Regions from separate parts of the Delftia sp. WSY_12 genome, predicted to be linked through region 2. Evidence: predicted binding sites of a transcription regulator. Region 2 holds the regulator's gene; the other holds the start of a gene.
The links. Region 2 encodes LexA, which represses DNA repair genes until DNA is damaged. Its sites were predicted from a motif close to ACTGTATNNNNATACAGT; they were not measured.

Region 1: a site for LexA is predicted at 1,563-1,580, ahead of ACF8LI_RS11455 (PA0069 family radical SAM protein). Genes of this name have one in related genera too.

Annotation. Positions count from the first base shown of each region.
Region 1 covers NZ_JBICKW010000018.1:13,235-16,638, reverse strand. The annotation lists gene ACF8LI_RS11460 (LysR substrate-binding domain-containing protein) at 1-397, shown strand, start outside; gene ACF8LI_RS11455 (PA0069 family radical SAM protein) at 414-1,556, opposite strand; gene rnk (nucleoside diphosphate kinase regulator) at 1,851-2,255, shown strand; gene ACF8LI_RS11445 (acyltransferase family protein) at 2,329-3,404, opposite strand, start outside.
Region 2 covers NZ_JBICKW010000022.1:74,463-77,866, reverse strand. The annotation lists gene ACF8LI_RS12760 (MFS transporter) at 1-499, shown strand, start outside; gene ACF8LI_RS12755 (hypothetical protein) at 583-990, opposite strand; gene lexA (transcriptional repressor LexA) at 1,153-1,827, opposite strand; gene ACF8LI_RS12745 (asparaginase) at 1,926-2,915, shown strand; gene adk (adenylate kinase) at 3,006-3,404, opposite strand, start outside.

The DNA.
Region 1 (3,404 bases), on a different contig from region 2:
GCTGGCGCGCGAGTACGCGCGCCACGCCATCATCCTGTTCGCCCATGTCGCCCATCCCTTCGCGCGGCGCAGCGAAATCGCGCTGTCCGAACTGCAGGGCCAGCCTCTGCTGCTGCGCGAGCACGGCTCGACCACGCGCACCGCGCTGGAATCGGTGCTGCAGGCCGCCGGGGTGCAGCCGCGCACCGAACTGGAGATCGGCAGCCGCGAAGCCATACGCGAAGCCGTGGCGCGCGGCCTGGGACTGGGCGCCGTGTCCGAAGCCGAATTCATCCCCGACCCGCGCTTTCGCCCGCTGCGCATCGCGGGCGACCCGGCCAGCACCACCACCTATGTCTATTGCATGCGCGAGCGCAGCGACAGCCTGCTGGTGAGGTCGTTTCTGGAGGCGGTTTGAGCCTGCCGGTCCGCGCTCAGAACAGACTGCGTTGCGCCAGCAGCAGCGACGGATGGTAGAGGCTGCAATCGAGCCGCAGCGGCTCGCGGTTGAATCCGTACCGACGGCAGGCCAGGGCGAAGCGCTGGCGCAGCAGCTCGGCCCAGTGGCCAGTACCTTTCATGCGCTGGCCGAACTCGGCGTTGTACACGCGGCCGGCCTCGCGCTGCTCGCCCTGGATGCCGTGCAGGTCGCGCACGCGCTCCATCACGCGGCGGGCGCGGTCGGGGTAGTGCACCTGCAGCCATTGCTCGAACAGCGGCGCCACTTCCCAGGGCAGGCGCAGCACGGCATAGAAGGCGTGGCGCGCACCTGCGTCGGCGGCCGCCTCCAGCACCTTCTCCAGGTCTTCGTTGATGAAGGGAATCTGCGGTGCCAGGCTCACGCCCACGGGCACGCCCGCCTCGGTCAGCGCGCGGATGCTGCGCAGCCGGCGGTACGGCGCGGCAGCGCGCGGCTCCAGGTGGCGTGCCAGGTCTGCGTCCAGCGTGGTCAGCGTGATGTGCACCGAGGCCAGGCCCTGGCGCGCCAGCGGGGCCAGCAGGTCCAGGTCACGCTCCACCCCGCTGCCCTTGGTGACGATGGAAAACGGGTGGCGCGCCTCGGCCAGCACTTCGATCAGGCGGCGCGTCAGCCCCAGCTCGCGCTCTATGGGCTGGTAGCAGTCGGTGACCGAGCCCAGCATCACGGGCGCGGCCACATGGCTGGCGCGCGACAGCTCGGCGCGCAGCAGCTCGGGCAGGTTCTGCTTGGCGATGAGCCGGGTCTCGAAGTCCAGCCCTGGCGACCAGCCCAGGTAGCTGTGCGTGGGCCGGGCATAGCAGTAGATGCAGCCATGCTCGCAGCCCCGGTAGGGATTGAGCCCCATGTGAAACGGCAGGTCGGGCGACTGGTGGCGGCTCAGCGCCGAGCGGGCCTGCTCCCAGCGCAGTTCGGTGCGCAGCGGAGCGGCTTCCTCGCCTTCGGCCGGCGCCTCAAGGCTGCCCCAGCCGTCATCGAAGGCCTCGCGCGGGTCGGTGGTGAAGCGGTGTGCCAGTTGGCTGGCTGCGCCCCGGCCCTTGATGGCGTGCAGGGGCACCCGGGCCGTGTCGTGATCAGGCGTGGGAGGACTGGAAAGCATGAAGCAACTGTATAAAAATACAGTCATACCAACAAGCACTCCCCGCATGCCTGCGGTTGCGAAGTGGGTTTTGCCGGCTTGGCAAGTGCCCGCGCCAATCCGCACCGCACCGTGCGGGTTCGCTTGGCAGAACGCGCACGGGCCTGCACAATGGCCTCATCGCACCAACTTGGTGCTTTTCTCTTTTCTGAAGATGCCTTGGCCCGGACAACCGCGTTGCCCGGGCTTTTGTCCGTTTGGGCGCCGCTGCCCTTCACTGCAGCCACGGCGCAAGCACACAAGGGAGCCAACACCATGGAGCGCAAGCCCCACATCATTCTTTCGTCCCTGGACCTGGAACGCATCGAGGCCCTGCTGGACAAGCAGCCCGCCTTTCCCGGCCGCGAGGCGCTCGAGGCCGAGCTGGACCGTGCCGACGTGCTCGAGCCCAAGGAAATGCCGCCCAACGTGGTGACCATGAATTCCACGGTGCGCTTCACGCTGCTGGAGTCGGGCAAGACCAATACGCTGACCCTGGTCTATCCCAAGGAGATGGATGGCAGCGCCGACAAGGTGTCGGTGTTCGCGCCCGTGGGCATTGCCCTGCTGGGCCTGAGCGTGGGCGACCAGTCCCGCATGCCCGGCCCCTCGGGCCAGGTCACCGTGCGCGTGGATGCCATCGAGTTCCAGCCGGAAAGCGCAGGCGAGCTGCACCGTTGAACGCCGACCGGCGTGAAGCGAAAAAGGCAGCCCACCGGCTGCCTTTGTTGTTTGTGGACTGACGCACCGCACCTCAGCGCAGGCCCGCCACAAATGCCGCGATCAGGCCGGTGCCCACCAGGCCGGCCTGCCAGCGCAGCGCCATGTGCCAGCTGGGAACGTGGCGCTCCACGCGCTCGTACAGCAGATGACCGGCCGCAATCGACAGCACAAAGGCCGTGCACATGCCCAGCAGGGCGGCGGGAATGGACTGCGGCCAGAAATGGCTTTCCACGGCATTGACCAGCAGGCAGACCGAGAAGTGCACGAGAAACACCGAGTACGAAATCTTGCCCAGCCGGCGCAGCGGCGCCCAGCCTTGTGCCTGGGCAAACGCGGGGCTGCGCATGGCCGCGACCAGGACCAGCGCCGTGGCACCGGCCAGTGCGATGCGGTCGCGCCACTCCAGTGCCAGCGCCGCCACGACCAGGGCCACGATCAGCAGGGACCAGCTCCAGGCCGTCGAGGACTTGTCCGCATGCGCGGCCCAGTAGGCCAGCATGCCCAGGCCGTAGGCGCCAAAGAAGTACGGCGCCCACACATCCCATTGCGCATCCAGATTGAAGCCCAGCAGCGAGGCCGCCACGCCGATCATCACCAGCGCCTGCGCCACGCTCAGCGTCCAGGGCCAGCAGCGCGACAGCGCCTGGCCACCGAAGCGGCGGCGCAGCAAGGCGCCGCCCCAGCGCGTGCCGGCCAGCAGCAGCGCCGTCAGCGCAAACAGCTGGAAGTCGATGGACACGTACCAGACGCCGGCGGACAGCGACTCCTCGCCCACGATGTTCTGCAGCAGCAGCGCATGCGCCACCAGCTGCCAGAGATCGGGCTCGCCGGAGACAGAGGCATGGTCGAACCAGGGCCGCACGGCCGCCGAGACGACGACGGCCACGACCAGGGCCACGGCATAGGGCACGACCAGGCGCACGAAGCGGCGCCCGATGCGCGACCACGGATCGCTGTGCTGGCCGTGGCCTTGCGGCGCCATGCTGGCTGCCGCCAGGTAGCCGCCCAGCACCAGGAAGATCTGCACGGCCATGCGCGCATATTCATAGAGCCAGTCGATGAGGTCCGGCGCGGCCGGATGGGCGATATCGGACATGGGGCCGTAGA
Region 2 (3,404 bases):
GTTCGTGACGCACGAGCTGGGCGGCTCGGACTTCATGGGAGCGGCCACGCTGACCTCATTCACAGCCGCTGCGGCGGTGGGCACTTTGCTGGGGGGCACGCTTGCAGATCGCCGGGGGCGCATGCAGGCCATCCGCGCCGGCTACCTGCTGGCATTGCCTGCTCTGGCGGCCCTGGCCCTGGCCTCCACGCCATGGATGGCGCTGGCCTGCACCATGGCCCTGGGCGTGTGCATGTTTCTTCCGTTTGCCGCCCAGGTCACGCTGGCCCAGGACTATCTGCCGCGCAACCAGGCCACGGCCAGCGGGCTGACCCTGGGGCTGGCCATGTCGATAGGCGGCATGGTGGCGCCGTTGTTCGGCATGCTGTCCGATGCGCGCGGACTGCGTTTTTCGTTGAGCGTCGTGCTGTGCATTCTGTGCGTTGCCGCGGCGCAGGCGTGGTGCATGCGCAATCGGCGCAGCGAGGGAAGTGCTGCACCGGCGGCTGTCAGGGCCTGATGCGCAGCCCCTGCCGCTGGGCAAGGCAAGAGACAGGCCCGGGCTCTCGCAGACCGGGTGGACGGGTTGGTCTCAGGGCGACCTCAGGCCGGTGTCTGCGCGCCGTGCGCTTCCATGCGTTCCAGGGCGGCACAGACATCGGCCATGCGGCCCGAGATGAACAGGCATTCGGGCTGCTCCTGCGGCGAGCGCTGGATGATGCGCAGACCCGAAGGCAGGGCCTGATCTGCCGGAAGGGAGGGCAGTTCGGGTTGCAGGGGCAGCAGCAGCTGCGCATCCCTGTGTTCTGGCAGCCGTGCTGACTTGCTGCGCCGCTGCTGGCTGCGGCGGCGTGCCTTGCTGAAGGACAGGATGGTCGCCTGCTCGGATTGCACAGGCGATTCGGGCTGGATGGTGCGCATGGCGGGCTCCATGGCGGCGGCGGGCAGGCGAATGCCCTGTGCCAGGCGCAGGAAGGACAGAGAAGACAGTGTTGGCAGAGCGAATCCCATGTGACGACTCCTGTTGGCGTATTTCAAAGAGGCATGGACACAGGCAGGATTGCGGTTTGCGGGCAAAGCTCCGCCCAGGGCGAAGCTGCAAGGCTTCGCGCCTACCACCTGGGCGGTGCATGAAATAGGGGGTGGCAACCCGTGCAGGGCTGCCCGTCCGGCTTACATGGACATGCTGTTGCGGATCAGCCCCACGGCCAGGCCTTCAATGGCAAAGGCCTCTTCGGGAGCGACGCGGATCACCGGGTAATCGGGGTTTTCCGGCAGGAGCTCCACGCCCTGCGTGGTGCGGCGCAGGCGCTTGACGGTGACTTCATCTCCCAGGCGTGCCACGACGATCTGCCCGTTGCGGGCTTCATGCGCGGACTGCACGGCCAGCAGATCGCCGTCCATGATGCCCGCGTCGCGCATGGACATGCCGCGCACGCGCAGCAGATAGTCCGGGCGGACCTGGAACAGGCTGGGTTCGACGGAATAGGTCTGGTCGATATGTTCCTGGGCGAGAATGGGCGAGCCCGCCGCAACGCGGCCCACCAGCGGCAGCATCAGCGGCGCCAGGGCCGACAGCGGCAGCCCGAAGCTGGTGCCGCGTGCGGCATTGATGTTGCGCACGGTGTCGGTACGCAGGCGAATGCCGCGGGAGGTGCCGCTGACCAGTTCGATCACGCCTTTGCGGGCCAGGGCCTGCAGGTGTTCCTCTGCTGCGTTGGCGGACTTGAAGCCCAGCGTGTTGGCGATTTCCGCGCGGGTGGGGGGAGCGCCCGTGCGGGAGATGGCGGCCTGGATCAGGTCCAGGATCTGTTGCTGGCGGGCGGTGAGCTTGGGATGGTCGAGCATGGCGTGCGTCCGGTCCTTGAATTCAGATGACAGGCAGAGAAGTCATCTGATGATTTATACAGTATCTGTATTTTTAACCAGTTTTCCAAGAGGTGCAAGTGGGGCAGTCAAAGTTGGTGATTCTTGGCACGGGCGGCACCATCGCCGGCCGGGCGGATTCGCAGTCGCAGGCAGTGGGATACAAGGCCGGACAGATCACGGTGCAGTCGCTGCTCGATGCCGTGCCGGATCTGGAGCAGCAGGCGCTGGGGCCTGTGCAGACGCAGCAGATCGCGCAGGTGGACAGCAAGGATATGGACTGGCCCGTGTGGCGCGCGTTGCTGTGTGCCTGCACGCAGGCGCTGGAGGATGCGGACACACGCGCCGTGGTGATCACGCATGGAACGGACACGCTGGAAGAGACGGCCTGGCTGCTGCACAGCCTGCTGCCTGCCACCAAGCCCATCGTGCTCACTTGCGCCATGCGCCCGGCCACGGCCCTGCTGGCCGACGGACCGCAGAATCTGCGCGATGCCGTGACCGTGGCCGCCAGCGGCGGGCGCAGCGGTGTGTGGGTGGTGGCCGGCGGCGAGGTGCATGCGGCGGCCCAGGTGCAAAAGGTCCACCCTTACCGACTGCAGGCCATGCGCTCCATGGAAGGTGGCCCGCAGGCCGTGGTGGAGGAAGGACGCGTGCGCTGGCTGGTGCCTGATGCGCCGGTCACGCCGGTCGCCCCCGTTGCGCGGATGGTGATTTCCGCTCCCGCTCTGTCTGACCTGCTGGCGCTGGATGAGCTGCCCTGGGTCGAGGTGGTGTTCAGCAGTGCCCTGGCGCGTGCCTGCGGCGTGGATGCGCTGGTGGCCGCAGGCGTGCGCGGCATCGTGGTGGCCGGCACGGGCAATGCGACCGTTCACGAAAGCATGGAAGCGGCCTTGCTGCGTGCGCGCGACAAAGGCGTCTGGATCTGGCGGGGCACGCGCTGTGCCGAAGGCCTGCCCGTTGCCTCGGGGCTTGGCACGGACCCCGCAGAGGCCGATCTGGTCCAACTGCCCGTGGCCAAGGCGCGGATTGCCATGATGCTGGCGCTGGCCGCGCAGCCGCGCGACTGATCCTCCGGGCGTCGCCGGCGCTTCAGATGCAGGCGGGCAACAAAAAAGCACCCGGCGGGTGCTTTTCTGGGGTCTGGCGCATGGCCTGCGTCATTCAGCCAGTGCTGCCAGGGCGCGCTGGGTGATGTCTTCCACCGAGCCCAGGCCGCTGATGGCGCGGTACTTGGGGGCTGCTGCGGCTTCCTTCTCGGCCCAGGCGCGGTAGTAGTCCACCAGCGGGCGGGTCTGGCTGCTGTAGACGTCCAGGCGCTTCTTGACCGTTTCTTCCTTGTCGTCCTCGCGCTGCACCAGCGGCTCGCCGGTCACGTCGTCCAGGCCTTCTACCTTGGGCGGGTTGAACGTGACGTGGTAGGTGCGGCCCGAAGCGGGGTGGGAGCGGCGGCCGCTCATGCGCTCGATGATGGCATCGAAGGGCACATCGATCTCGAGCACGTAGTCCAGCTTCACGCCGGCGGCCTTCATGGCGTCGGCCTGGGGAATGGTGCGGGG